DNA from 4 places in the Alkalihalophilus lindianensis genome. Region 2 is predicted to be linked to each of the others. Evidence: riboswitches for the same ligand, from Rfam matches in the RefSeq annotation. Region 2 holds a riboswitch; each other region holds the start of a gene.
What was found. Region 2 has a riboswitch for lysine ahead of RYX56_RS07200 (Na+/H+ antiporter NhaC family protein). Riboswitches for the same ligand answer to the same signal wherever they lie in the genome.

Region 1 (7,742 bases), on a different contig from region 2:
CGAATCCTTTTTCTGCATTAAACCATTTTACTGTACCAGTTTGTGTCATGCTAAAAAACCCCATTCTTAATAAATTTCTTAATATGCCAATCGTATTTACAATCTGTGGTAAATAAAAATTCACATATTATAAGGAACATCAGTCACTAAACCGAGTGAATATCCCTTATAACATGTGAATACTGAACCCCTGCTTGTGTTACTCATGATTACCAATAAATAATATAGAAAGTATAAAAGATCCTGTTCTATTCTTCCAAACAATAAAAGCCCTACCTCTCTTTCATCCTTGCGGCTCCGATGACCGCGCCAGCTGAGTGAAAAGCGCTTGATAGTTGGAGAAGAATTAAACTGTTAATATCACTATAACTGATTCATACTAATTTTGCAAGTCTAGCTGTATTATATCCTTTAAATACAGAATGATGAATCCCAATTAATACTTAACTGTACCATAACAAAAGCCACTCCTAAATGATTAGGAGCGGCTTTTATTTAATTAGTTACGGCTGTAATAATCATTAATCATTTCAAGGATAGATGGCTCTTCTTTTACCTCTACTTGTTTACGATCCGCATTTGTTTTTACTTTTTCCATTTTCAACACCCCTTCATTTTGTTTTTCGAATGTTCAATCTTTTATCTTACTCATAGTATATGCAACTGTACTATAATAGTCAACAACTTTTTGTTGTTGTATTATTACATTTTTATTTCACTAATGTTTCACGCATACTGTCTTTCTTATTTTGATTGATAAATTTTTATAAATAAAAAACTCGATCCATTAAGATCGAGTTTTTAAGATAAACTTCTTCCTTTACCAGAATCTGAAATCGCTACAAGTGACTCTGGATAAGGGGTAAAATAATATTGTTGCAGGAGATAGTCATTTTCAAAACGATAACTCCATGATCGTAGCATCGTTAATAGACTGCTTAATGGAATTTTCTGTTCCTTGAATTGATCAAGTGAAGTTAAGAAATGATCTTTTTCTGCTTTTGTTAAATGTTTTGAGAAATAACCAAATACATGCTGGCAGACGTTAATATGATCGTTTGGTTTAGGCATTCTATGAAACAGTTTATGTAACTCGTCTTCATATTGAGTGAAAACCTCTTCGTTTGCAAGCTTCTCGTGATTTGCAGCAATTCTTCCTAAAGCTCGCATCGAATCTTGATTACAAGCCATAAATAAGTACTTATTTTTCGCCTGAAATTGCATCAACTTTGAAATGGAATCTTCCTTTTTTACTTCACGGAATTCAGCTACAGTAAATAATCGAGTTAAAAAATGCTCTCTAACAATAAAGTTCTTTAGACGTCCCTCATCCTCTTTTGCAACTAAAGTAAAATGTTCCTTTACATGAGAAGCGAAAATGCCAGCCTCAGTCCTTAAAACAGGGGTCTTTTCCATCCCACTATACACTTTGGCATCAAATACGCCACAGCTTGGAGAACGAGTTTTTAAAATGAATCCATCAATATCTTTTAATGATCCTAGAAATTCCAGTGAGAACTCCTCCATCTTTGAAGTTAAATTCAATCCAGAATCAGGCTGCATTAACTTTGTTTTATCCCCATCTGCCACTAACCTAATGACCTCTCGAGGTGTACCTAATCCAATTTCAACTTCAGGACAAACAGGAATAAATTCCACATATTCGTTTAATTTTTCAATTAATTTATCTGGTATTCTTTCACCATTATAACGGCAAGCCTCAAATTCAAGACATTTACTTACAACAACCCTTGGTTTAGCAAACGAACGCATAGGCTCACTCCAATCACACACTTCAATTTACAGTTGTTTTAAAATCGCCTTAGCTACTCCACTTTCATCATTTGTAGCCGTAATCTCATTTGCAATCTCTTTTACTTCTTTTATTGCATTTCCCATAGCTACTGCATGTCCTGCAATCTTAAACATAGATAGATCATTCCCGTTATCACCTATAACCATAACATCTTCTAAAGAAATTCCCTTTTGTGCTGCGAATTGTCTTACAGCTATCCCCTTTTGTGCTTCCTTATGAGTAATTTCAATGTTATCCGAAGCAGACGAACTGATCGCTAAGTTAGAGAAAGACAATAATTTATCTTTCGCTGCATTACGGCTTTGATCATTCCTTGAAAAAGCTAATACTTTGTAGAAATGAATGGATGAATCATTAAACAGGGCTTTATAATCCTCAATATGGGTAACAGCGCCTTTTTCATAACGTTCTTCTGCAATTCTAGTCATTTCCTCGACGGAATCATTTGAACCAGCAGACTGAAGAACATCAATGACTGTTTCGATCCCTCTTTCATAGTTATCTGTGAAGGCACCTTTATTTGTATATAATTCGTAATAAACATCATGCTTATGTAGGATTTCCATCGTCTTTTTAACTGTAGAGCTATCAAGAGATACGACCTTTAGTACTTCCCCTTTTGCAGTTTGTATCTCGGCTCCGTTTACACTGATGACCGGACAACTTAATTTAGCTTCTTGCAAAGGGATTCTTGCTTCTTTATCATCACGTCCAGTCGCAATCACTACCTCTATCCCTTTTTTTTGAGCTTGCTTTATCGCATCAGCATTCTCCGCTGTTACTTTTCGTTCATCATTTAATAATGTGCCATCCATATCAATTGCGATTAATTTCACTACTTACCACTCCAATTCAATACCCTTTTTTCCTATTCTAATCAAATGGCTTCTTTCTTTCAAATAGTTGCGCTTATATAACTTTAATTCTCCATATAAAAAAGCAGAAGAACGGTGATCCTTCTGCTTTCGTCATTATCGCTTGTTTACGTCATTTAAGGATTGATCAATACGTGCTAATGTTTCATTCGCTTTCTGTTCGAGAAGTTGTTCGAAAACATGAGACATATGATTGCCAAGCATCATCACACCAAAAAACAGTGAAAAAAATAGGAGTACTAAAAAAATAAGCATGTAAATCCCTCCCATTCGCTTTGTACCAACTTATGAACAGAAGTGAGGTTACATGCATATTTTTTCCTTTTTCGTTACATACTTTGGTTAATAGAACGAATGAGGTGATGAGTTGAACAAAAAAATGATCCTCCTGCTGACAAGTACCTTTGTAATCGTTACGGGATGTATGCAAGATAATAGTTCTGACCTTATACATGATATAAAACAAAACGAACAAGAGGGTACACTAGGTGCACAAAGATTTTCTAACAATACAGATCAAAATAGGGTTCTTCATCGTGCTGACACAGAGTTACTAGCCTACGCAAAAGAAGCAGCCTTTTATTTAGAAGAAACCATTAATCACTTTGAAGTAATTGCTCCAATTCTTCAGCAGAAAACATTAAATAACGATTCTAAAACTTCAGTGTTGAGTACGATTCATTCGATTAAAAACAACAGTGAGAGGTTTCATGACCTTCGAATTCCTCATGAATTTGAAGGATTTCATCAAATACACCTTTCCTTTATCACTGAGTTAACAAATTTAGAAAGAGTAATTGATGACATGAGAGAGCCTATCGATTCTAGACAAGCAGAAAATGCTCGCGTTCATTATGAGAATATCATGATGGCGCATAAGCTTATGGAGCGAGAATATATGTCATTAGCAGAGGAATATGGTTTTTACTAAAGTGAGATACCCAAACAAGCATATAAAAGGCATGCTGGTGCATGCCTTTTAATCTTGGAGTCGATTCATTCTTCGTAAAAACTGACGATCAGCTGTGACGATGATTTGATGAGAGGGATAGTAACCGTGAGCAACACCCTCAACCATTTGTTTTAAAGATTGGAGATTCGTCTGATCGGCTACTACTCCAATCACTACTGTTTGATCATCAGCAAGGATATACACCTGCTCCACTTCTTCAAAGGATTCAATTGTTTCTTTTAAATGACTTTTGTCCTGTTTTGTTGTTAAGATTTTTTGGCCATTCTTCATATCACGTTTAATATGATCTGTATGAGTAGTTTTATCTCTAAGGATCCCTGGTCTGTTATTTAAAATTTTCGCACCAGAATGCGCAGTACCCGTACCTTCATGGGCCATCCCTAAATCGCGGTTTCCTGAGACATAATCGTATCGATTATTTATCCGCGTCACTGAATCTGTAATGCCTTTAGGTGCTGCATCTGGGACCATCATATCCATTAATGGACCTTCCCAGCCTTTCATTCTTTTAACTCCATATCCACTAAAGCCTTCTTCACGATCGGCATTTGCACCAAGAGTCGATTTTTGTTCTATGGTACATCCAGTCATGCACATTAGTGCAAGCAATATAAGCATGATTCTCTTCATAACTCCCCTCCTTTATTAATAGTGTTTACGACTTCGCAAAGATCGACACCAGTAAACAAAAAAAGGTTGTTTCCAATTCATGCATGAGCTAAAGCTCCTCCCTTTATCTACCACTTATTCCTAAAATGTTTGTCGAACCTTTACTACTTTTCGACTTTTATGACTACTTTAGCAGAATCGCTTTTCAACTTTTTTAGAATGGGTATAATAATCTCTATGTGAAAAAAGAACTGACTTACTTACCATACACTTCGGAAAAACAGTAAAAAATGCTAATATGAATGGAGTTGAAAAATATGTTACGTCTAAAAATCGAATTAAAACGTAGACAAATGTTAATCCTTGCAAAAAAACATGGTTTCACTCATAAAGAAACAGTGAAATGTAGTCAAGAACTTGATCAACTTCTTAATAAATTACAAGTAAAGCAGACGAATTTTAACCATGAAAGATATGTAAATTGAGGAATTTTGGACAAAGTGATTGCATTCATTTAAAAGTTTTGATAAGGTTAACTCACAAAATCAATAATCTTTACTTCACATACTGAAGTGAGGGTAGAGGCGCAGTTATCATTAGTAAAAGTGTGGAGGAGAATGAGCTCCTTTGAAACACGTTGAAAGGGATAGTTGCCGAAGCGTAGGGATACTCATTTCTTTTTACGCTGGGACTGTATTTAATAAATGCAGGACTGTCATGTAACAATTTTGTTACGTGGAGGGCTATCTCACGCATTGGAATGATTGTGCAGCCACAACATGTCCATGCAACAATGAGACTGCCTCATTGTTGTTTTTTTGTGCTTTAGGCACATAGCCCACTCAGAAATGAAAGACATTAATACGAATTGAGGGTGAATAGGATGAATTTTGGACGAATACTTACTGCGATGGTAACTCCATTTAACCAACAAGGCGAGCTTTGTGTTGAATCAACAAAAAAACTGGTACAACACCTTATGGAAAATGGTTCCGATGCATTAGTCGTTGGTGGAACGACAGGTGAATCTCCAACATTAACGACAGAAGAAAAATTACAATTATTTAAAACCGTGGTTGAAGAAGTGAATGGAAAAATTCCAGTTATCGCTGGAACTGGCTCAAACAATACCGCTGCTTCAATTGAACTTACTAAAAAGGCACAAGCACTTGGTGTAGATGGTATCATGCTAGTCGCACCATACTATAACAAGCCTTCTCAAGAAGGGCTGTATCAACATTTTAAAACAATTGCTGAAGCGACTACACTTCCCGTTATGCTCTATAACATCCCAGGACGTAGTGCAGTCACTTTAAGTGTAGAAACAACGTTACGCTTAGCACAAATTACAAACATTGTTTCCACGAAAGAAGCAAGTGGTGATTTAGATGCGATTGCAACGATTATTGAGCACGCCCCTGAAGGTTTTTCTCTATATAGTGGTGATGATAGCTTGACTCTACCTATATTAGCCATTGGCGGTACTGGTGTGATCTCGGTTGCATCTCATATTGTGGGGAATCAAATGCAACAAATGGTTCGTCACTATCTAGCTGGACAAGTCCAAGCTGCTGCTTTGCAACACCGTCAGTTGGTTCCGGTTATGAACACATTATTCATGGCTCCAAACCCTACTGCAGTGAAAGCGGCACTTGAATTGAATGGTGTTCAAGTAGGACCTGTAAGATTACCACTTGTCCCTTTAACTGCCGAGCAACAACAAGAGCTTCAACGTGTAATGAAGCCATCAATGAGCTTTTTCGTTAGTTAATAACATAAATAAAAAAAGCATGTAGCCCTCGCTACATGCTTTTTCCTTGTATTGGGACTTTCCTTACCCAATGTTTTTCTGCATACCCAGTACCAAATAACACTCCTGCAACTATAAATAAGAAGCCTACTAGCTGGTATAAATAAATGGTTTCTTTTAAAAAGATAGCAGAAAAAACTAATCCGAAAAAAGGAACAAAGTTATTAAAGATCGCGGTCTGACCTGCTCCGATTTTTTGAATGGCTGCATTAAAAACAAAATGACCAACTGCTGTTGCTACTATAGCTGAAAAGAAAAAGACAATATAAATAAAAGGTGATGCTCCCATCATACTCCCTACACCCGTAGGCTCTACTACTAAACTAACCAATAACAACCCAATTGAACCAAATAGAAGCATCATCGCTGTTACTTGTTTAGAATCCAGTGTTGCCGTCGTCTTTTTAATAAAAATAAAACTTATGGCTTGCACAATCATCGCTATAAATAAGTACACTTCGCCTTTCTCCATCTGGAAAGACCCAATGCCTCCTTGGATAAAAAATACCCCAATTAAAGCAAAACAAATACCTAATAAACGCCATTTCGTTAGCGCTTCTCCTAAAAAAAAGACCGCAAATAACGCCGTTGTTAATGGAAGTAGTGCTAATATAAGCACAGCATTTGATGCATCAATCATTGTTAGACCTTGTGCTAAAAATGTGTGGTGGAGCACGACACCAAACACCATCCCTAATAAAGTATAGCGCCACTCTCTTTTTGATAACGATTGAAATGAGGATCCAAATAATACGATGAGAATGGTCACGATACCAGCAGTTAAAATTCTAAAAGCAGTCATTGTTTGGGGAGGAAATGCTTCTACTAATAATTTCAGCATCACTACATTTAACCCCCAAGAAACCATTACGAAAAAAATTAAACCATATGTAAGCAATAAGGCTCGCTTCTCCACTTCCTACTCCTACCCTTCAATCATCTTTTCTTGTATCTTAACACCCGTAGACACAATCGTCATTGCTTTTTTTCGTAAAGCGAAAGAAAGCACTAATTGAAATTAGTGCTTTCTTTCACTATAGAGCTGATTCAATAATCGGTTTCTCATATAAGTCTCGAGAGAAATTAGTAAGCATTTCAACCCCTTTTTTCGTTATGACAATCGATTCGGTTATTTCAACGCCGTAGGATTCATACCAAATTCCTGGCATGAGATGGAACGTCATATTAGGCTTTAAGATGGATTTGTCACCCGTTCGAAAGCTAATCGTATGCTCTCCCCAATCCGGTGGAAAACTTGCGCCTATTGAATAACCTAGTCGCGAACTTTTTTGATAACCGTATTTTGCAATCGCATCACTCCATGTTCGCTCCACTTCTTCTGCTGTGATACCAGGAGAAATAATGTCGAGGGTTTTCTCAATTCCTTCTTGGACCACTTTAGACAGTTCCTTTACATGAGATGGCGCGTTTCCTATAGCAATTGTTCTGGCTAGAGGTGCATGATAACGTTTATAAACCCCTGCTATTTCTACTGTTAAAAAATCACCCTTTTTGTAACGTCTCTCACTAAACGTTAGATGCGGACACGATGTATTTTCATTTGTTGGCAGCATGGGAACAATAGATGGATAATCCCCCCCATGTTCATCTAATCCTTGGATTTGCGCTTTATAAATGGCAGCCGCAACATCGCATTCT
Region 2 (7,742 bases):
TTAAAATAATTAGTGAAGAAGTTATTTTAAAAAAGACAGTGAATTTTGATCAATTAAGCCAAAATTTCTCTACGGTTGTTCATTCGATTCTAGCAGACATTAAACATAATCCAGACGCTTTAGCTATGCTTTCAGAAACGTATGTTTATGATCATTACATATTCACCCACTCACTCAATGTAACGATTTACACATTAGGACTTGCGACGAAGCTGGGCTATTCCTCAAAACAATTAAATGAGATCGGACTTGGAGCCCTATTGCATGACGTAGGGAAAATCGCCGTTCCAATTGAAGTGTTGAATAAGCCAGGACGCTTAAATAAGGAAGAATTTGAACTGATCAAAACACATCCTAAAGCAGGATTTGATCTTCTACGAGATGTACCTAATATCCCGCTGCTAGCCGCTCATTGCGCATTTCAGCATCATGAACGACTTGATGGAAATGGCTACCCTAGAGGCCTAACAGACAATCTCATTCATCCTTATGCTAAAATTATTGGGATAGCGGATGTCTTTGATGCGGTTACATCTCATCGGGTATACAGGAAGCCGATGCTCCCTCATGAAGGACTTGAATTGCTTTATTCAGGTGCAGGCATTCTTTTTGATAAAGGACTTGTCGAGACATTTCGAGAAACCATTGCGCTCTATCCAGTCGGTTTAACCGTAAAGTTAAATGATGGTCGCCTGGCGATAGTGATTAGGCAAAATAAACAAATGAGTACCAGACCTGTGATTCGTGTATTTAGCGAAAGTGGAAGAAAACTTAAACTTACGTATGATATCGACTTAATGGAGTATTTGGATACGACTATTATTGAAACGGAAACTACATTAGCAACTGCAAATTAAAAGGGGATGAGCGAGAGTGAAACAGTATCTTACGCTATGTGAGCATGTACTCAATGAAGGGGAAGAAAAGTCAGATCGAACAGGAACAGGTACAATTAGTACCTTTGGTTATCAAATGCGATTTGATTTAGGAGATGGTTTTCCTGCTCTTACAACAAAGAAACTACATCTACGTTCCATCATCCATGAGCTTTTATGGTTTTTAAAGGGTGAGACCAATATTGCTTACTTAAAAGAAAACAATGTGCGTATTTGGAACGAGTGGGCAGACGAATCTGGAGATCTTGGTCCTGTATACGGTAAACAATGGCGTTCATGGGAAGGCGCAAATGGGAAAGTAATAGACCAAATTTCAGAAGTGGTGGAGCAGATCAAAACGAATCCTGACTCTAGAAGATTGATTGTGAGTGCTTGGAATCCTGCTGAAATTGATGAGATGGCACTTGCACCATGTCATTGCTTGTTTCAATTTTACGTAAATGATGGTAAGTTATCATGTCAGCTCTATCAACGTAGTGCTGATATCTTCCTCGGTGTTCCATTTAATATTGCTTCCTATGCTCTTTTAACGATGATGATCGCTCAAGTAACAGACCTTGAGCCTGGTGAGTTTGTTCATACATTTGGAGATGCACATATTTATTCGAACCATATGGAACAAGTGAAGCTACAGCTTACAAGAGAGCCAAGATCACTGCCGAAAATGAAAATAAATAAGGAAGTTACATCTATTTTTGACTTTACCATCGATGACTTTGAGCTTACTGAATATGATCCTCATCCACATATCAAAGGTGAGGTATCTGTATGATCTCCTATATCGTCGCAATGGATAAAGAACGCACAATCGGACGAGACAATGATTTGCCATGGCATTTGCCAGCAGACTTAGCTCATTTTAAACGAGTCACATCAGGGCATACGATTGTGATGGGACGCAAAACGTATGAATCAATTGGACGACCACTACCTAAACGTCGAAACGTGATCCTTACTAGGAATACAGCATATACAGCTGATGGATGCGACGTTGTGCATCAAGTCGCTGATGTTGTGAAGCTTGCCAAGGAAGAGGATGAATGCTTCATTATTGGTGGAGCTGAGCTCTTTACGTTATTTTGGGATGAGGTCGATCGTTTATACGTCACCCATATTGATGAAACATTTGATGGTGATACGTTCTTTCCTGAAATCAAGGAAGAAGAATGGAAACTCCTCTCAGCAGATGAAGGCATTGTAGATGAAAAGAACCGTTACCCACATACTTTCTGTGTGTATGAGAGAAAAAAGTAATCGTTTGTAAAGAAATACAAGTCAAATTGTCCACCCCCTTTGCATATACATTAGGCAAAGGGGGTTTTCAACGTGAGATTCGGTAAACCATCGAGACCCCGGAAAGGTCCTTTACCATTTCGGTATGTGCTGCTCTTATCCTTCTTAATATTTGTGATCCTTACTGTGCAAGGACTTTGGATTATTGAGAAAGGAATTAGACCCACACTTGTCCACATTGCAACAACAGAAACGAGAGTCATCGCAACTCGCGCGATTAATGATGCTGTATCGAAAAAAATCGCATCGGATCTTGATCAAGGAGAATTATTTATAAGGGATGCTGATAATACGCTTCAATTTAATACGCAGATGTATAATAGAATCTTGTCAGAAGCCACCAATCGAGTTCAACGTCATTTAAAGGCGATTGAGCAAGGGGAAACATTTGATGTGTCATTTGAGAACGAGGAAGCTTTCACCTCTGATGGAGGCATTATTTACACGATTCCTTTAGGGCAAGCAACCAATAATGCTCTACTCGCTCATCTCGGTCCGCAAGTTCCAGTCCGATTCTCAGCGATTGGGGATGTGAAGACGGATCTTAATATGAAAACATTTAATACTGGCATTAATAACACGACCATGTCAGTCAATTTTGATGTAGTAGTCGACGTTAAAATTGTTATCCCGTTTGCAACGAATACAGAAGCGATTAAAACGACCATCCCTGTTGGTTTGATTAATATTCAAGGAGACGTACCTGAATATTATTCTGAAGGGGGAGGAATGATTGTACCTGCACCTGGTTCTTCCTTAGGAGGTGGCGATAATTAACATTGTCAACCATGTAAAACTATGATAAGATAATTCGGCAAACTTAATAATGTGAGTTGCCTCATCAACATGGTGGGGTAGAGGCGCGAATGTAAAAGAGTACGCACTTGGAGGATGACAACGTAGAGAAGTGTGAAAAGGTTCATTTGCCGAAGTGGGAAAGAGGAGTCAGAACTTTTCTGCTGGGGTTGCATTGAAGAAATGTAACACTGTCACAGCTGATTAGCTGTGGAGAACTACTGTTGTGATGGGGATACCTGTGCTTATTAAAGCCAATAATGGGTAACCGTTATTGGCTTTTTTTATACTCTCATACAGATGAGTATAGGAAACATCCCTGTATCAACATATTATATCAAAGGGGGATGGACCGAATGGAAGGTTCAATTTTATCGTTACTGCCACCAGTGCTAGCGCTTGTTATGGTTATTTTAACGAGACGAGTTCTATTGTCACTAGGTGTCGGTATTATTGTTGGCGCACTGATGCTAAATGGATACAATCCAGTCGATAGTGTAGTTGAAATTGCTTCAATTGTAGGAGCTATATTTGTTGTAGATGGGGCCATCAATGATTGGGAACTTTATATTATCTTTTTCCTATTGTTACTTGGAATGATGGCAGCACTTGTTACTCGTTCTGGAGGTAGCCGTGCATTTGGTGAATGGGCAATGAAACGTGTAAAAACACGAGTAGGCGCTCAAATGGTTTCGGTTATTTTGGGGATTTTAATCTTTATTGATGATTACTTTAACAGTTTAACAGTAGGTAATGTCAGTCGTCCGCTAACCGACCGTCACCGTGTATCCCGTGCTAAACTTGCTTATCTAGTCGATTCAACGGCTGCTCCGATGTGTGTTATTGCACCTGTATCGAGCTGGGGTGCTTATATCATTACGATTATTGCAGGGATTCTAACTACACATGGTGTGACGCAATACGAAGGTCTGCAAGCCTTTATGCTAATGGTTCCGATGAACATTTATGCACTAGTGGCCATTGGTTTAGTATTAGCAGTCGTCTTATTTAAATTGGACTTTGGCGCAATGCGAGTCCATGAGGAACGTGCTATAAAAACAGGAGAGCTTGTTGATCCTGAATCAGGTGCAATCCCAGGGGACCAAGAGGATCTGAAAGTTAGTGACAAAGGACGTGTAGGCGATCTTGTGTGGCCAATCGTTGCTTTGGTTGTTGGGACCGTTGCATTCATGATTATTACAGGTATTCAAGCTAGTGAAGGTGCGGCGACAATCCTTTCGACGTTTGAAAATACAGATGTCGCAACATCACTATTATATGGTGGATTAATTGGTTTTGCTGTTGCTTTAGTGCTTAATCTCATGAAGAAGACTGAAGCACGTGATTTTGGCGCAACAATCTGGGCTGGGATTAAGTCCATGCTTCCAGCTATTTATATCTTACTATTCGCTTGGACGATTATTGCGATTATTGGTGATTTAGGAACAGGGCAATATCTTGCTTCTCTAGTAGATGGAAACATCCACCCAATGTTCTTGCCAGCGATTTTATTCTTAATTGCCGGTTTTGCTGCATTCTCAACTGGAACATCTTGGGGAACGTTCGGTTTGCTACTTCCGATTGCAGGAGAAATGGCTGCCGTTATTGATATTACGATGATGCTTCCGATGCTTGCAGCAGTTCTTGCTGGAGCGATTTTCGGAGATCATTGCTCACCTATCTCAGATACGACAATCCTCTCTTCTACAGGAGCAGGAAGTCATCATATTGACCATGTAGTTACTCAGCTTCCGTATGCGATTGTGGCAGCTGTAATTACGTTACTTTCCTATCTTGTACTTGGTGCAACTGGAAGTGTGATCTTAACATTGCTGACGGCATTCGTCTTACTTGTGATTACCGTTCTTATATTGAAAAAGCTCTCTACGCCAATTGAAGCGTAGCAAAGTGGCTTCTGCATCCTAGCAGAAGCCTTTTTTGGGTCTTATTACCTTCTTTTATGGATTAATTTAATAAAACCTTTAATAAATGTGACATTTTTCTTAAATTTATTTTGACAAACCCCAGGGTAATCATTATAATAAAAAAATGAATAGTCTGATAACTCTAAAGGTGGAGGGGTTGAAAAAAAACGATACTACCATACGTTGATGCGCTAAATTGACTTGTCGAAATAATTGTCAAATAATTTTGACAAAAAATATTTTTGTGCGGATACTATTTACAGAATTTTTAGAATACTATTTAAAGAACACAGCACATAACAGAGGGGAGTTAACGAAAATGGCTAGAGAGCAATGGGGGACTAGAGCAGGATTTATTTTAGCAGCAATTGGGTCAGCGGTCGGTTTAGGTAACATTTGGCGCTTTCCATATGTTGCATATGAAAACGGTGGAGGAGCATTCTTTTTACCTTATCTTTTTGCACTATTAACAGCGGGGATTCCGTTACTTATTATGGAGTTTACATTAGGTCATAAATACCGTGGATCTGCACCACTTTCTTATGCTCGTTTACACAAAAAAGCAGAATGGATTGGTTGGTGGCAGGTAGCGATTGCCTTTGTTATCTCAACTTACTACGCCGTTATTATTGCGTGGGCGATTGCTTATACGTACTTTGCATTCAATCAAAGTTGGGGTGAGGACACTGGTGGATTCTTAATGGGAGAATACCTTCAACGCATTGATCTATCAGGTGGAGCGCTTGGTGAAGTCGGCTCACTTGTACCAGGTGTATTCATTCCTTTATTAGTTGTCTGGGCAGTTACGCTAGGAGTTTTATTTAAAGGGGTTAAACGCGGAATTGAGATGGCTAACCGTATCTTCATCCCACTTTTAGTCGTTATGTTCTTATTAATTGTTATTCGTGCAATAACACTTGAAGGGGCATTAGTTGGTCTAGATGCATTCTTTGCTCCTAACTGGAGTGAGATTATGTCGCCGGGGGTGTGGGTAGCCGCATACGGTCAGATATTCTTCAGTTTATCGATTGCCTTTGCAATCATGATCACCTACTCAAGTTACCTTGGGAAAAAATCGGATATTAACAACAATGCCTTTATTACAGGTTTTAGTAACTCGAGTTTTGAGTTGTTAGCAGGTATTGGGGTATTCGCAGCACTTGGGTTTATGGCAACAGCATCTGGGGTTGGTGTAGACGAGGTAGCAAGCGCAGGTATTGGCTTAGCCTTTGTCGTCTTCCCGGAAATCATTAATACATTCCCAGGTATGAATGGATTCTTCGGGGTCTTATTCTTCGGATCATTAGTGCTTGCTGGTCTATCCTCACTTATTTCAATTGTTGAAACATTTGTTGCAGGCATTCAAGACAAATTCAAGCTTTCTCGTACAAAAGCTGTTGCCTTTGGTGGAGGGTTATCAGCCGTTATTTCTTTACTATTTGCTACACAGGGCGGACTTTTCTTCTTAGATACAGCTGATTACTTCATCAACCAGTTTGGTGTAGCATTAGCAGGTCTAGTATCTGTTATCGCTGTTTCTTGGTTCATTCGTAAGCTTCCTGAACTACAAGGTCATGCAAATGGTGTATCAGACTTTAAAACAGGTCTATGGTGGAAGGTTTGCTTGAGCATCATTACACCAATTGTTCTTGGGTACATGGCGATTCAGAATACGATTACCAATATTACTTCTAATTATGAAGACTACCCAACATCGTTAGTCGTAAGCTGGGGCTGGGTTGTTGCAATTGGAGCCATTGTGATCGGGTTTGTGTTTGCATCCTTTAAATGGCAAAAGAACGACTTAGATGTACCAGCAGATTCAAATGATAAAGGAGCTGATCTATAATGAGTGGAAGCGCAATTGTCATGATGGTTATTGGCATACTAATCATTTGGGGCGGAATGGCTCTAAGTATTTTAAATGCAGTCAGAGTAGCAAAACAAAAGAAAGCATCATCTTAAGGCACAAACAAGGAGTCAGCATAATGCTGACTCCTTTATTTTTTCTTTTTGCGATCCTGATAGGCTTTTCGTTCCCATGACTTTAATGATGGAAACGGATCAAATGACCATTCTGTATATCCATTATCTCTGTACATGCCATAGTGGAGGTGAGGTGGGAACTTACCTTGTGTGCCAGGCTTTCCGTATCCTGAACTCCCACAATACCCAATCACATCACCAGGTGAGACGATGCTTCCTTCTTCAATTCCTTTTTCGAAGCCACTTAAATGAGCATAATAATGGTAAATATTATCTAAGTCACGAATTCCAATACGCCATCCTCCGTACATATTCCAGCCTTTAACCTCAACTTTTCCATAAGCCGTTGCCCGGACAGGTACATTGTAACCAGCGAAAATATCCGTACCTTCATGTATACGTCTGCCTCCCCAACCACGACGGTCTCCCCATGTGTTCTTATAACTGTAATTATGGTTAAGTGGAATAGGGAAGGCATGATCATCTAAATCAAGATTTCCAAAATGCTCATAAACGGTAGCGTGTCCGTGGATGATCGAGACAGATTGCTCGCGTTGGTAATAATCCCAAAGGGCAATCCTAAAATCTTCTTCATCAAATCCGTACTGTTCTAAATAGTTGGCAAATGTATAGAGTACATCTTCATCATCGCTTAAACTTGCGATCCCATCACCGTTCCCATCAAGCCCGACTCCATTAAAGAGGCTAATGGACAAAGGATCCGTATCTTCTTTATTGGGGTTAATTGGTCCAGCCCACACTTCTGGCTCATAATAAATAGAGATTAATCCTTCTTCTCTTGGACGATCTCGTTGAGCTCGACGTAAGCCTCTCTCGTATGTGTCAG
Region 3 (7,742 bases), on a different contig from region 2:
TTGCAATGGCGTGTCATATTCGTCTAGCAACTGAAGATGCCAAACTAGGGTTACCTGAATTGCAACTTGGGCTTATACCAGGTTTTGCAGGCAGCCAACGTTTACCACAATATGTGGGGCGTGCTAAAGCGACCGAGATGCTTTTGACAAGTGATCCGATTACAGGGTCTGAGGCAAAAACATTAGGTCTTGTTAATTCGACTCATTCTGAGCAAGCGCTCATTGAAGATGCTAGAGCTCTTGCGAAAAAAATCGCAATGAAAAGCACAGTAACCACTCGCTTAACCCTTGATTTACTTCAATATAGCATTGATGAACAATACAAGGATGGCGCCAAGCGAGAGGCCGAATTATTTGGTTTAGCATTTGATTCAGAAGATGGAAAAGAAGGCATCCAGGCTTTCATTGAGAAACGAGCACCTAAATTTCAAAATAAATAAGTTTACTAATTCTAGGAGGGAATAAAGCATGAATATTTTCGTCTTAATGAAACGTACATTTGACACAGAGGAAAAAATTGCGATCTCAAACGGTCGAATTGATGAGGGTGGCGCAGAATTCATTATTAACCCATACGATGAGTATGCGATTGAAGAGGCGATTGTCCTTCGCGATGAGCACGGCGGGGAAGTAACCGTTGTCACAGTAGGAGAAGAAGAAGCAGAAAAAGAACTTCGTACCGCTCTTGCGATGGGTGCTGATAAGGCCGTATTACTTGATAGTGAAGATGTGGAGGAGCTTGATCAATTTACAACCGCTACTATGCTTGCAGCGTACTTGAAAGAACAAGAGTATGACATCATTTTAGGCGGAAATGTAGCTGTTGATGGGGGAAGCGGGCAAGTTGGACCTCGTGTAGCAGAACTATTAGATATCCCACAAGTGACAACGATTACAAAGCTTGAAGTTGCAGATGGTCAAGCAACAATCGTTCGTGATGTAGAAGGGGACGAAGAAACACTTGAAGTCTCACTACCAGTTCTTGTAACGGCTCAACAAGGTTTAAATGAGCCCCGTTACCCATCTTTACCAGGTATCATGAAAGCAAAGAAAAAGCCATTAGAAACTCTTGATTTAGATGATCTTGATTTGGAAGAAGAAGATGTGGAAGCAAAAACAACGACACTTGACATTTTCCTACCACCAGATAAGCAAGCAGGTAAACAATTAGAGGGTGACCCACAAACGCAAGTGAAGGAACTCGTTTCACTTCTAAAATCTGAAGCAAAAGTCATTTAATTGGAGGGATTATCATGGCAAAGAAAGTACTTGTAATTGGAGAAGTTCGTGACGGAGAATTACGTAACGTATCATATGAAGCGGTCGCTGCAGGGAAAGAAGTAGCAGATGGCGGAGAAGTTGTAGGGGTTCTTTTAGGAGAGGATGTAAGCGGTTTAGCTGATAGCCTAATTCACTACGGTGCTGACCGTGTGATCGTGGTCAACCATGCCGATCTAAAAACGTACACGACAGACGCATATCAACAAGCATTGCTTCAAGTTCTTGATGTAGAAAATCCAGAGGGCGTATTGCTTGGTCATACTTCCCTAGGAAAAGACGTATCGCCACGTCTGGCGATGAAGCTTGGTGCTGGACTAATTTCAGATGCGATCTCAGTTGAAATGGACGGGGGAGATGCTGTCTTCACACGTCCAATCTACTCTGGGAAAGCTTTTGAGAAAAAGAAAGTAAATGATGGGGTTTTGTTTGCGACCATTCGTCCAAACAATATCGTACCACTTGAGAAAGATGAATCAAGAAGTGGCGATGTATCTACGCTCACAGTTGATTTGAAAGATTTACGTACGGTGATTAAGGATGTTGTCCGTAAGGCAACTGGTGGCGTCGATCTTTCCGAAGCAAAAGTAATTGTAGCTGGTGGACGTGGAGTCAAAGGCAAAGAAGGCTTTGAACCGCTTCAAGAGCTAGCCGATCTATTAGGTGGGGCAGTAGGTGCTTCACGTGGTGCGTGTGATGCGGACTATTGTGACTATGCGCTCCAAATTGGTCAAACGGGAAAAGTCGTAACGCCAGATCTATATATCGCCGTTGGACTTTCAGGTGCGATTCAGCATTTAGCGGGTATGTCGAACTCTAAGGTCATTGTAGCGATTAATAAAGACCCAGAAGCACCGATCTTTGAAGTAGCTGATTACGGAATTGTCGGTGACTTATTTGAGATCATTCCGATTTTAACAGAAGAGCTAAAAAGTGCTCTAGTTTCAAACTAAAGATCAATGAAGGGGAAGCTCATGGACGCGTGAGCTTTCTTTCTTTTTTAAAAGGTTTGAAGAAAACTATTTAGGTTATCTTATTAGAAGTATGAGAATGATAAGATCAAGCAACTTATTCGCCATTCAAGATCGCAAATGGTATAATCATACTGTAAATTAATTTGTTGAGATTTAAAGGAGGCTTTTACAATGGCTATAGTAAATGTAACTGATCAAACGTTTGCAAATGAAACAAGCGAGGGAGTTGTCCTTGCAGATTTTTGGGCACCTTGGTGTGGACCTTGTAAAATGATTGCACCTGTTCTTGAAGAACTAGATGCTGAAATGGGCGACAAAGTTAAAATCGCTAAACTTGATGTTGATGAAAATCAAGAAACAGCTGGTAAATACAGTGTTATGAGTATCCCAACTCTACTTGTTTTCAAAGACGGCGAAGTAGTGGATCAAGTTGTAGGTTTCCAACCGAAGGAAGCTTTAGCAGAGCTATTAAACAAACACCTATAATTCGAACCGAGATCGCGTTCTCACTTTGAGAACGCGATTTTTTAATGGTTTTCACTTGATATTTTAAAGGTTGTCACTAACAATAGAGAGTAAGAACGTATGTTTACAGCCTATGAGAGGGGAGACGTTACAGTGAATCAATTAAAGGAAAAGCTAGCGATCTTGCCTGATCAGCCTGGCTGTTATTTAATGAAAGATCGTCAAGGTACGATTATCTATGTAGGAAAAGCAAAAGTATTAAAGAATCGTGTGAGATCCTATTTCACAGGGTCACATGACGCGAAAACTCAACGTTTAGTCAGCGAGATTGTTGACTTTGAATATATTATGACTTCTTCAAATATTGAGGCGCTCATTTTAGAGATGAATTTAATTAAAAAGCATGATCCTAAATATAATGTCATGCTAAAAGATGATAAGTCTTACCCGTACTTAAAAATTACGAATGAAGAGCATCCTCGTTTGATTACGACAAGGTCTATTAAAAAGGATGGCGGAAAATATTTTGGACCTTATCCGAATGCAGGTGCTGCAAATGAAACAAAGAAATTATTAGATCGCCTATACCCATTGCGTAAATGTCGTACGATGCCTGATAAAGTATGTTTGTATTATCATATCGGACAGTGTTTAGCTCCTTGTGTCTATACAGTCACAAAACAACAGAATCAAGAAATGGTTCAAGAGATCACAAAATTTTTGCGGTCAGGTCACGATGAGATTAAGCAAGACCTTACTGACAAAATGATGATGGCTTCTGAGGACTTAAATTTCGAAAGAGCAAAAGAGTTACGCGACCTACTTCAGCACATGGATGCGGTCATGGAAAAACAGAAGATGACGATTAACGATCATATCAATCGTGATGTGTTTGGATTTGCCTATGATAAAGGATGGATGTGTGTACAAGTATTTTTTGTGCGTCAAGGAAAATTAATTGAGCGAGATGTTTCCATTTTTCCTTTTTATAAAGAAGCAAAAGATGACCTTCTGACGTTTGTTGGGCAATTTTATCTGCAAAAGGAACACATTAAGCCTGCAGAAATATTAGTACCAGAAGATATAGACCGTGAGCTTGTTGAGCAATTATTAGAAGTTAAAACAAATCATCCTAAAAGAGGCAGAAAAAAAGAGCTGCTTGATCTTGCTAATCAAAATGCCAAAGCTGCCTTAAAGGAGAAGTTTTCATTAATCGAAAGAGATGAAGATCGCACAATAAAGGCAGTTGAAAAACTAGGTGAGGCCATGGGAATTTCGACGCCATATCGAATTGAAGCGTTTGATAATTCTAATATTCAAGGGACCGATCCTGTATCGGCAATGGTCACGTTTTTAGATGGGAAGCCTAGTCGAAAAGATTACCGCAAGTACAAGATCAAGTCAGTAAAAGGCCCGGATGATTATGGGTCGATGCGTGAAGTGATAAGAAGACGGTATTTTAGGTTATTACAAGAAGACCGCCCCCTTCCAGATTTAATTGTCATTGATGGGGGGAAGGGACAAATTGCGGCAGCACAAGAGATTATTGAAGATGAATTAGGCCTTTCTATACCTGTATGTGGGCTTGCCAAAGATGAAAAGCATCGCACTTCTCAATTATTAATGGGTGACCCGCCCTCTCTAGTCTCGCTCAAAAGAGATAGTCATGAATTTTATTTGTTGCAACGTATTCAAGATGAGGTCCACCGATTTGCGATTACGTTCCACAGGCAAACAAGATCAAAAACGTTTTTTCAGTCAGTGCTAGACGATATAGAGGGAGTAGGAGAGAAACGAAAGCGACAGCTCCTAAAGCATTTTGGTTCCGTTAAGAAAATGAAAGAGGCGAGCATGGAGGAATTGAAGATGCAAGGGATCCCGCAGAAAGTAGCGGAGGCTATTTATGAAAAATTACATGAAGGTCAATAAATTACTTCTTGCAGGAGTGATCTTCATCTGCTAAAATGAAAAACAATTAAATATGCCGCACTTCAAAAATGAAGTGATGGTAGAGGAGCGAAAACCAAGAGTACACTAGTCGAGAACGATGAGGTTTAACGACGCTAGTTGAAAGGGGAATTCGCCGAAGTGTGTAGGACACTCATAACCATACATGCTGGACTTATCCTAAAAAAGGATAAGGCTGTCACTTGACTATACCCAATAGTCTTGTGGAGAACTATCTCACGTGAGAAAGGGAGTAGTGTGGTACCTGTACGGTATGACAAGCAACGGTGAGGGGTTTTCCTTATTGTTGCTTTTTTTGTACGCATTAAAGGTATAGCACATCCAGTCGATCAAATGTATCGCGCGTGAAGAGATTGAGAGGATGAGGAAAATGGCAAGGGTTGTACAAAAATATGGTGGAACGTCAGTTGGTTCTGTAAAGAAAATCGAGAATATCGCCAATCGAGTAGCACGAGTAGTTGAGGACGGAAACGAGGTGGTCGTCGTTGTATCGGCTATGGGGAAGTCAACAGATCAGCTCGTTCAACTAGCGAATGACATTACAAAAAATCCAAGTAAAAGAGAAATGGATATGCTACTTACTACAGGTGAGCAAGTAACGATTGCCTTACTTACTATGGCTCTTCAAAAAAGGGGAGTGGATGCTCTTTCTTATACAGGAGGCCAGGCTGGAATCCTAACCGAAGCGAACCATGGCAATGCTAGAATACGTGAAATTGACTCTGCTCGTTTGAATGAACAACTTGAAGCAGGCAAAGTACTTGTTGTAGCTGGATTTCAAGGCATAATGGAAGATGGAAGTATTACTACTTTGGGGCGCGGTGGCTCAGATACAACGGCAGTTGCGTTAGCGGCAGCGACAAAAGCTGATCGTTGTGAAATTTATACGGATGTAACGGGAGTCTTTACAACCGATCCTCGTTATGTGGAGAAAGCGAGAAAACTACAAGCGATCTCTTATGATGAAATGTTAGAAATGGCTAACCTTGGTGCTGGAGTGTTACACCCTCGGGCTGTAGAATTTGCGAAAAATTATGATGTTCCTTTAATGGTTGCATCAAGCATGGTAGAAGAAACAGGAACAATGATAGAGGAGGAAGTAACAGTGGAGAAGAATTTAGTGGTGCGCGGAATTGCATTTGAAAATGATGTAACAAAAATAACGGTAGCAGGATTGCCGAACCGAATTGATAGCCTACCTAAACTTTTTTCAATCCTATCAAGCCATGGGGTTAATGTAGATATCATTATCCAAAATCAATATGATGCCAATCACGTGAACATATCTTTTTCAATTACGCAATGTTCATTAAAAGACACGGTAGCATGCCTAGAGCAAGCGAAAGAGGAATTAGAATTCGAAACCCTTCATCATGAAGAGGAACTGGCAAAAGTATCCATTGTGGGGTCTGGTATGATCTCAAACCCTGGCGTTGCTGCAACAATGTTTGAAGCGTTAGCTAAAAACGATATTTTTATCAAGATGGTGAGCACTTCAGAAATTAAAGTGTCAGCAGTCGTATCGGAAGATGATATGGTAATGGCTGTTGAGGTCTTACACGATGCATTTAAATTAGATGAAGTGCTGGCAGAGGCACCCGAAAAACAACTTGTGTAATCTGCTTAGTATACAAAAAACGATGCTTAGAAAGCATCGTTTTTTGTTAAAGAGCGAGCGAGTCTTGCAAGTCAGATTCAATTTGTAGATGAACAATACCCTTTTTCTTTGTTTGAGTAGCAGCAGTAAAAGAGGACAGCCACGTTTCGACTTGTTGGGCAAGGAAACCAGCTTCTAGTTGATAGCATCTGGTGTCATTTTTTTTCATCCATTCTCCTTCTAACTCAAAGTGTCGTTCATTTTTCTTTTCTTTAACAAGGGTAAGGTTACCCCAGTTCGCGTCATTAAAAAATTCAATGACTTCTTCTATCGTATGTAATGGATATTTTCGGGCAATGGATTTACCGACCCAATACAAAATCGAATCATATTCTTGTCCGAATACCTCTTTTAAGACATCATTTCTAAGCAATTCGTACCCAAATGTTTCTTGTCTAGGTTCCATGTAGAAAACACCTCTCCTCTTCTTATATTATAAAAGGTGAAGCAGTAGCTGTCCAAATGAATATAGATGGATTCTCTAGTAGACTTTGTGGAATTTTAGGGGAACGATATGGATAGTACTTACTTTTTTCCTAGGAATTCTAGTTTCTAAAAGGTTAAAGTGGTATACTAAAGCGCGAATGAATGCGGAGGTACTACATATATGAAATTAGGTTTAAGTCAATTTCTATCCCCATTTAGAATTATTATTATTTCTTACGTATTAGCAATGATTTTATTTAGTATCTTGCTTTATTTACCGATCTCACACAAAGCTGATGTTGATGTGACATTCTCTGAGGCGCTATTTACTTCTGTAAGCGCTGTGAGTGTAACGGGGCTGACGGTTGTAAATGTATCAGAAACCTATAGTTATGTTGGGATATTTTTCCTTTCGTTAGCCATTCAACTAGGTGGCATTGGTATTATGACGCTCGGTACATTTGTATGGATGCTCTTTGGAAAGAAGATTAATTTATCACAGCGAATGCTTATTATGGTCGATCAAAACCAAAATAAGTTCTCTGGTCTTGTTAATTTGATGCGCGGGATTTTATTTGTTGCATTAATTATTGAATTTATTGGAGCGTTAATACTAGGTACATATTATTTACGCTATTTTGATTCTGTATGGGAAGCTTATTACCAAGGCTCTTTTGCGGCGTTGAGTGCTTTTACGAATGCGGGATTTGATGTAACAGGCCAATCATTAATTCCCTTTGCAAACGACTATTATGTTCAGCTCGTCGTCATTCTTTTAATTTTTGCAGGTGCAATAGGATTTCCTGTATTAATGGAACTAAAGGAGTACTTCTCGAAGGAGAATCCTCATTTCAAATTTAGTTTATTTACAAAAATCACGACAACAACTTATTTTGCAGTATTTGTAATTGGCGTTGTTGGTATTTGGGCTCTAGAAACCGGCTCTTATTATGTAGGTCTAGAATGGCACCAGC
Region 4 (7,742 bases), on a different contig from region 2:
AGAATTGGGAGCTAGCGGAACGAGCTTTAATGGAAGAGGCTGTGCGCCTCTGTTTAGAGAAGGTTAATCGCAAGCCTAGTGATGTCGATATCATGCTAGCTGGAGATCTATTAAACCAGATCGTCACTTCTAATTATGCAGCTAGACAATTAGGAATTCCTTTTCTAGGGATGTTTTCTGCTTGTGCAACAGTGATGCAATCAGTTGCAGTTGCAGCCATGTTCATTAATGGTCATTATGTGGAAAATGCACTCGTTGCCGTAAGTAGTCACCATTCAACAGCTGAACGTCAATTTCGCTACCCTACAGAATTTGGAGGGCAGAAGCCAGAAACAGCAACTTATACAGTGACTGGTTCAGGTGCCGTGCTACTTAGTAATCAACCTAATGCAGTACGAGTTACACATGCCACACTTGGACAAGTGGTAGATATGGGGGTTGCTAACCCACTTGATATGGGCTCTGCAATGGCTCCAGCTGCGGCGAAAACAATGTTAACTCATTTTAAAGAAACACAAAGAGAACCTTCATATTATGATTTAATCGTAACCGGAGACTTATCACGTGTAGGAAGTTCAATTTTGCGCAAGCTAGTAGAAGATGAGGGGATAAAGTTAAGAAACAACTATGAAGATTGCGGAGTAATGATTTATCACCAGGAGCAACCGGTTTTTGCAGGAGGCAGTGGCGCAGGATGTCCTGCGGTTGTCACATTTGGTTATTTGATGAAGGAAATGGAGCGGGGAATCATCAAACGATTACTAGTTGTGGCAACAGGTGCTCTATTAAGTCCATTAATGATGCAACAAAAGGAAACGATTCCGTGTATTGCGCATGCTGTTTCATTTGAGTTAGAGGAGAGGGGCTAATGGAATATATAAGTGCGTTTGTCGTAGGAGGGTTGATATGCATCTTAGGTCAATTGCTTCTAGATATAGGAAAGCTCTCGCCTACTCATACGTTGAGTACATTGGTCGTTCTTGGAGCGTTGCTAGATGGATTTCATTTATATGATCGCTTGATTGATTTCGCAGGTGCAGGAGCTACAGTTCCAATTACCAGCTTTGGGCATTCTTTAGTCCATGGAGCCATGGCTGAGGGGGAACGTTTTGGATTTCTCGGTGTGGGGATGGGGATGTTTGAAGTGACTTCTGTAGGGATTTCTTCAACGATTTTATTTAGTTTCTTAGTCGCATTAATTTTCAAACCAAGGGGGTGAAGGTGTGAATGAATCAAGAAAAGTTATATTAATTACGGATGGGGATGAGCATGCGAAACAAGCGGTGGAAATGGTAGCGAGTGAGATTGGTGGAAGGTGTATTAGTCATTCTTGGGGTAACCCTACACCGGTTTCAGGGGAAGAACTTGTTGATATGATATTAAGCACACCTTCAGACCCTGTTCTTGTCATGTTTGATGATTGTGGTTATCGCTATGAAGGTCCTGGAGAACAAGCTATGAGAGTTGTAGCGACGCATCCACAAATAGTGGTTCTTGGTGCGATTGCGGTAGCGTCTGCTACTCATTCGTGTGAATGGACCAAGGTTGATATTAGTATTACGCGCTATGGTGAATTAACGGAGTATGGTGTTGATAAAGACGGTGTCTCTGATATGGAGATTGGCAGGATCAACGGGGATACGGTGTATATACTCGATCAACTAGACATTCCTTTTATTGTAGGGATTGGTGATATCGGTAAAATGGCCGGTCAAGATACATTGAAGCGAGGTTGTCCTGTCACAAAGCAAGCAGTAAATCTCATCTTAGAGAGGAGTGGTTATCGTGAGTCAAGCTAGTGAAAAGCATGAGGAACATTTCACCCGAGATTTTACCAAGAACGAGACGCGATTAGCAGAAAGGCTTGGGTTAGGAGAGTCTTTTGATGTAGGTGTCCGTACGTTATCCATATTAGATCGAAAAACGAGTATTTATTTTGTTAATGGACTTATTGATAGCTTATATGTAATTGAATTAATGAAAGAGTTGATGGACCTAGATGTTCGTCATCGTAAAACACATAATATTAAAGAAGCTTTTAAAAACCATTTAACGCATGTGCAAGTTGAAGAAACGAATTCAATGGATAATGCAATCACCCAAATGCTCTCGGGACTTATCTTTATTGTAGTTGAAGGTGAAGAAGAAGCCTTTGTCATAGATGTTCGCCAATATCCAGGCAGAGGACCAGAAGAGCCTGATACAGAGCGGGTCGTTCGTGGTGCGCGAGATGGATACACTGAAAATATCATAATTAATACAGCTCTGACACGACGGAGAATTAGGGATGAACGTCTTCGTAACGAAATCCTGCAAGTAGGAGTTCGTTCAAAGACAGATATTTGTATTTCTTACATTGATGGAATCGCTGATCCAACTCTAGTGGATATAATTAAGAAAGAATTAGATGCGATCGAAGTTGACGGTCTTACGATGGCTGATAAAATTGTTGAAGAGTATATTGTAAAGCAAGGGGCTAATCCATTTCCGCTTGTACGCTACACAGAAAGACCAGATGTAGCAGCGACACATTTACTTGAGGGACATATTGTCATTATTGTGGACACGTCTCCAAGTGTCATTATTGCACCGACTACCTTATTCCATCATGTTCAGCATGCTGAGGAATATCGTCAATCTCCAGCAGTTGGTACCTTTTTACGTTGGACACGCTTCATAGGGATTTTCTTTTCGTTATTCATCTTGCCTTTTTGGCTCTTACTAGTCGTGCAGCCAAGTCTCCTTCCAGCAGGTCTTGATTTTATTGGTCCAGAAGAGACAAACAATATTCCAATCGTTGTGCAAATTTTATTTGCAGAAATGGGAATCGAATTATTACGGATGGCGGCGATCCATACTCCATCCCCACTTGCTACTGCACTTGGTTTAGTTGCCGCACTTTTAATTGGAGAAATCGCTATTCAAGTAGGCTATTTCACACCAGAAGTAATTTTGTATGTGGCACTTGGAGCAATTGGGATGTTTGCAACACCAAGTTATGAACTAGGGATAGCCTTACGGATAACCCGTATCGCTTTAATTATTCTAGTAGCATGGTTGAAAGTTCCAGGGTTAGTAATAGGAACAACATTATTTGTTCTTTTATTAGCAGGATTAAAAACATTCAACAAGCCTTATATGTGGCCATTCTTGCCGTTTGACCCACCGGCTGTTTGGCAGATTTTAATTCGAGCAACCGTTCCATCCGTTCGTTGGCGCCCAAGTATTGTCAATCCACAAGATCCCATTAAACAAAAGCCTAGTGGAAGATAACAAGAAAAAATTTTCACTGATAAACGAGGATTTAACTCTTCTCTATTTTAAGGGTTGATGACTCCTGAAGAGTGTGCTACAGTAATTACAATAATTTAATGAACCTCATGAAAATGGGGTAGAGGCGCAAAACGAAAGAGTATATTTGGGGAGCTTATGGCAGCTTTGAACCAAATGGAAAGGTCAATTTGCCGAAGTACTTATTGGTTGCCAGAAAAATAAGTGCTGGGTCGTTCTTGAATAAAGAACGAACTGTCACTACATTTGTAGTGGAGGACTATTCTAAAAGTGAGGTTACTCTTGCGCATTCTAAGTAGCTAGTGTAACAACATTAGCTGCTTTTTTTGTATAGATGGGAGATAAAAGGAGAGATAGTATCAATGTACATGCATGGTTCTAGTCAGATTAATGAAAAAGGTCATTTAGAAATCGGTGGAGTCGATACAATTGAATTAACTAATAAATATGGCACCCCTTTATTTGTCTATGATGTAGCTCTTATTCGAGAGAGAGCTGAACAATTTCAACAAGCTTTCAAAGATGAAGAGGTTAGCTATCAAGTCGCATATGCCTCAAAAGCATTCAGCTGTATTGCTATGTTTCAATTAGCGCATGAGCTAGGTCTAAGTTTAGATGTTGTCTCTGGCGGAGAATTATATACAGCTATTCAAGCGGGTGTTCCGATGGAGCGTATTCATTTTCATGGGAATAATAAGAGCATCGCTGAACTTGAAATGGCAGTGAAGGCTAATATCGGATGTGTAGTTGTCGATAATTTTTATGAATTAAAGCAGCTTGGACGTATTTGTGCAGAACGTGATGTAAAAATGGATGTGTTGCTTCGCATTACTCCTGGTGTGGAAGCCCATACGCATGATTACATTTCAACCGGACAAGAAGATTCGAAGTTTGGATTTGATTTAGAGAGTGGGCAAGTGGACCAAGCAATTCAACTATCATTGCTTGACCCGCATATAAACTTACTTGGTATTCACAGTCATATTGGCTCTCAAATCTTTGAGACAAGTGGATTTGTAATGGCAGTGGAAAAAATTTTTGAATACATTGAAAAATGGCGAGATTCTTTAGGGTTTATTCCAACTGTGTTAAATCTTGGTGGGGGCTTTGGAATTCGGTACATTGAAGGAGATACACCGCTTCCGGTTGGTGATTATGTAGCGAAGATGGTTCAAGTGATTAAAGAAAAAGCAACACTACACCAAATGGCGATTCCTGAAATTTGGATTGAGCCAGGTCGCTCATTAGTTGGCGATGCAGGAACAACGCTATACTCTATCGGATCGAGAAAAGAAATTCCTAATGTTCGTCATTATTTATCAGTCGATGGGGGCATGAGTGATAACTTACGTCCGGCCCTTTACCAAGCAGAGTATGAAGGGCTGCTTGCAAATCGTGCAACCGAAGAGGCGAAGGAGACTTTCTCAATTGCCGGGAAATGCTGTGAAAGTGGAGATATGCTTATTTGGGATCTCCCTTTACCAAAAGCTGAACATGAGGATGTATTAGCAGTCTTCTGTACAGGAGCATATGGGTATTCAATGGCGAATAATTATAATCGTATTCCTAGACCACCGGTTGTCTTTGTTGAAAAGGGTGAATCTCAATTAGTCATTGAACGTGAATCATACGAAGATCTTGTTCGTCTGGACTTACCATTAAAGCACGTGCTGAAGCAAGTTTAAGTGAAATAGCTGGAACCGGTTTGACGTGGATCCCTTTGTCGAACCGGCTTTTTTTGAAGTCGGTGATAACTATTTCACTTTCGGCTAAGAATCGTGTACAATAAGGTGAATCTTAACATTTGGAGGCTATACATATGAAAAAAGGTAGTATTGCATTTGAAAATGGCGAAAAGCTAGTTATTGAATTTTACCCAGAAGAAGCACCAGGTACGGTTGCAAACTTCGAGAAATTAGCAAACGAAGGCTACTACAACGGCCTTACATTCCATCGTGTTATTCCTGGTTTCGTAGCACAAGGCGGTTGCCCAACTGGAAATGGTACAGGAGGTCCTGGCTACACAATCAAATGTGAAACAGAAGGAAACCCTCATAAGCACGTTCCGGGTGCACTTTCAATGGCGCATGCAGGAAAAGATACAGGTGGAAGCCAATTCTTCATTGTTCACGATTCACAACCTCACCTTGATGGTGTTCACACTGTGTTCGGACAAGTTGTGGAAGGTCTTGATTCAGTAACGCGTATCAAACAAGGCGATGTTATGCAAGAAGTAAAGGTTTGGGAAGAATAATCTCAACGAGTAAAGGGCCATCAATGATGGCTCTTTTTCAATTATGATTAGCACTCTGCTTATCATACAAAAAGCGATAGCACTTGGATGCTATCGCTTTTTATTAATTAATTATAGTCAATTCTTTTGATGTTTTAGTAAGGGTGATATGACCTTCTTTTGTGATTAATACATCATCTTCAATCCTTACACCACCAAGAACCGGATCATAAATACCTGGTTCAATTGTATAAACCATCCCAGCTTGTAAGGTTCCATCATTTAAATGGCTCATAGAAGGGAATTCATGAACATTGATTCCGAGTCCATGTCCTATACGATGTGGGAAACGATCGCCGTAACCAGCCTCTGTAATTACATTGCGTGCTGATTGATCTAAATCTCCAATGCGTGTGCCAGGCTTACTGATTTCAAGGGATGCAAGTTGTGCTTTTAGAACGGTGTTGTACAGTTCTTTTTTCTCATCACTTATTGAACCATAAGCAAATGTACGAGTAATATCTGATGTGTATCCGTCGAGTACGACTCCTAAGTCAAATAAGACAAAATCTCCATCATTCAACTTGCGATTGCCAGGATTCCCATGAGGCGCTCCTGATTTTTCACCAAATAACACCATCGTTGAAAAAGACATTTCACGTATGCCTTTTTTCTTTAATTCATATTCAATTTTAGCTAAAACTTCCATCTCAGTAATACCCTCTTTAAGGGCATTTTTGCCGACCTCAACACCGTAGTCAGCCATTTGGGCTGCGCGCTTCATGATCGCAATTTCAATCTCATCTTTTACAACACGCATCTGATTTAATTGGTGCTCTACTGCAGTGATCGCAGCTGAAGGGAATACGGCTAGTAAATCATTCATTCTTGAAACTGTTAGAACATCCGTTTCAATTGCAACATTCTCTATCAAGCTTATATTACGCTGTTCGATCGATCGACTAAGTAATTCCCAAGGACTTTCATGATCTGCATAACCAATGATTTCATCCGACCAGCCAGCGTCTTTTACTTGAGATGTTTCCATACCCGGTACAATTAAAATTGGTGATTCATTTGGGAAAAGAATTAATCCAACTAATCGTTCATGGGGATCTGTATAAAAATTTGTTAAATAAAATATGTTTTCCTTAGAGGTGATAAAAGCAGCATCTTTTTTCTCGTCTTTTAGCCATTGTGTTAAACGCTCAATACGATGTTTCAAAAGTGTAGCCTCCTTTAGCTATAGAAATAACAGTAAATCAATAAAATTGTTTGAAAGACTATAAGTGTTTTCTTTCAATAGATATTCTCTACAAAGTAATGATAAAGCAAGCAGCCAAAGCTAGCAACAGTCCACTGATAGCTTAATGCATCATTGAGGAGTCTTGAGACAAGTTTTTCTTGAATAGACTACTAGAAGGTAGTGGTGTATGTAAAAAAGGAGGTTGAATAAGCAAATGACTGATCAACAAGTAATAACGGTTACTGGAGAAGGTGTTGTGCAGGTGGTTCCTGATCGTGCGCAACTAATTTTAGGAGTGGTCACTGAGGATACCACCGTTAGTAATGCCCAACAAAAAAATAATGAGCTAATCACAGAAATCATTTTAGCTTTGAATACTTTAGGTATTCCAGAAGATCAAATTAAAACTGTGACCTATCGAATTGAACCTAAATATGATTTTATTGATGGCCAGCAACAGTTTAGGGCATATGAAGTAACCCATATGGTCCAAGTGGTTGTCGAAGATCTGACCCAAACAGGGGCGGTGGTTGACGTAGCTGTTGAAAATGGAGCGAATATGGTTACATCGATTCAGTTTACAGTGGCTGACCCGACTAATTTATATCGTGAAGCCTTACAATTGGCGCTTGAAGATGCTAGGGGGAAGGCTAATGCAATGACAAATACATTAAATGTATCCTTAGTTGAAACGCCTGTAAAAGTAATAGAGCGGTCAGTAGGTGGACCTGTTAGGTTTTATGATGGGGCAATGCTGAGTTCTGCTGCTACTCCGATACAGCCAGGCTCCATTTCCATTCAGGCATCGGTTGAAGTCATTTACAGTTTTCAATAATATGTAAAAAAATGAGCTAGTAGCTGTTATCGTTACTAGCTCTTTAATCAATTTCACTGGTTATAGATTTTTGTCATCCATTCCACAATACTTACATTTTCTTTGAAACGTAGATCTTCTACATTATGATGGCCAAT

Region 1: it holds a riboswitch for lysine, as region 2 does, so the genes downstream of both, dapA (4-hydroxy-tetrahydrodipicolinate synthase) here and RYX56_RS07200 (Na+/H+ antiporter NhaC family protein) in region 2, are expected to answer to the same signal.
Region 3: it holds a riboswitch for lysine, as region 2 does, so the genes downstream of both, RYX56_RS10695 (aspartate kinase) here and RYX56_RS07200 (Na+/H+ antiporter NhaC family protein) in region 2, are expected to answer to the same signal.
Region 4: it holds a riboswitch for lysine, as region 2 does, so the genes downstream of both, lysA (diaminopimelate decarboxylase) here and RYX56_RS07200 (Na+/H+ antiporter NhaC family protein) in region 2, are expected to answer to the same signal.

Annotation. Positions count from the first base shown of each region.
Region 1 is NZ_JAWJBA010000001.1:739,036-746,777, reverse strand. It holds gene RYX56_RS04105 (cold-shock protein) at 1-49, opposite strand, end outside; gene RYX56_RS04100 (YbgA family protein) at 802-1,773, opposite strand; gene RYX56_RS04095 (Cof-type HAD-IIB family hydrolase) at 1,801-2,652, opposite strand; gene RYX56_RS04090 (hypothetical protein) at 2,788-2,946, opposite strand; gene RYX56_RS04085 (DUF6376 family protein) at 3,059-3,622, shown strand; gene RYX56_RS04080 (YhcN/YlaJ family sporulation lipoprotein) at 3,671-4,294, opposite strand; gene RYX56_RS04075 (aspartyl-phosphate phosphatase Spo0E family protein) at 4,591-4,758, shown strand; lysine riboswitch at 4,845-5,027, shown strand; gene dapA (4-hydroxy-tetrahydrodipicolinate synthase) at 5,157-6,044, shown strand; gene RYX56_RS04065 (DMT family transporter) at 6,076-6,999, opposite strand; gene RYX56_RS04060 (M24 family metallopeptidase) at 7,118-7,742, opposite strand, start outside.
Region 2 is NZ_JAWJBA010000002.1:84,347-92,088, reverse strand. It holds gene RYX56_RS07220 (HD-GYP domain-containing protein) at 1-857, shown strand, start outside; gene RYX56_RS07215 (thymidylate synthase) at 874-1,668, shown strand; gene RYX56_RS07210 (dihydrofolate reductase) at 1,665-2,150, shown strand; gene yunB (sporulation protein YunB) at 2,223-2,966, shown strand; lysine riboswitch at 3,037-3,213, shown strand; gene RYX56_RS07200 (Na+/H+ antiporter NhaC family protein) at 3,341-4,888, shown strand; gene RYX56_RS07195 (sodium-dependent transporter) at 5,229-6,758, shown strand; gene RYX56_RS07190 (methionine/alanine import family NSS transporter small subunit) at 6,758-6,874, shown strand; gene RYX56_RS07185 (M23 family metallopeptidase) at 6,910-7,742, opposite strand, start outside.
Region 3 is NZ_JAWJBA010000003.1:115,175-122,916, forward strand. It holds gene RYX56_RS10670 (enoyl-CoA hydratase) at 1-440, shown strand, start outside; gene RYX56_RS10675 (electron transfer flavoprotein subunit beta/FixA family protein) at 469-1,239, shown strand; gene RYX56_RS10680 (electron transfer flavoprotein subunit alpha/FixB family protein) at 1,254-2,231, shown strand; gene trxA (thioredoxin) at 2,424-2,738, shown strand; gene uvrC (excinuclease ABC subunit UvrC) at 2,871-4,646, shown strand; lysine riboswitch at 4,719-4,907, shown strand; gene RYX56_RS10695 (aspartate kinase) at 5,056-6,303, shown strand; gene RYX56_RS10700 (YslB family protein) at 6,350-6,748, opposite strand; gene RYX56_RS10705 (TrkH family potassium uptake protein) at 6,950-7,742, shown strand, end outside.
Region 4 is NZ_JAWJBA010000001.1:549,347-557,088, forward strand. It holds gene spoVAD (stage V sporulation protein AD) at 1-869, shown strand, start outside; gene spoVAE (stage V sporulation protein AE) at 869-1,219, shown strand; gene spoVAEA (stage V sporulation protein SpoVABEA) at 1,224-1,799, shown strand; gene RYX56_RS03080 (spore germination protein) at 1,786-3,273, shown strand; lysine riboswitch at 3,385-3,561, shown strand; gene lysA (diaminopimelate decarboxylase) at 3,654-4,976, shown strand; gene RYX56_RS03090 (peptidylprolyl isomerase) at 5,111-5,545, shown strand; gene RYX56_RS03095 (M24 family metallopeptidase) at 5,649-6,749, opposite strand; gene RYX56_RS03100 (SIMPL domain-containing protein) at 6,985-7,605, shown strand; gene RYX56_RS03105 (ATP-binding cassette domain-containing protein) at 7,659-7,742, opposite strand, start outside.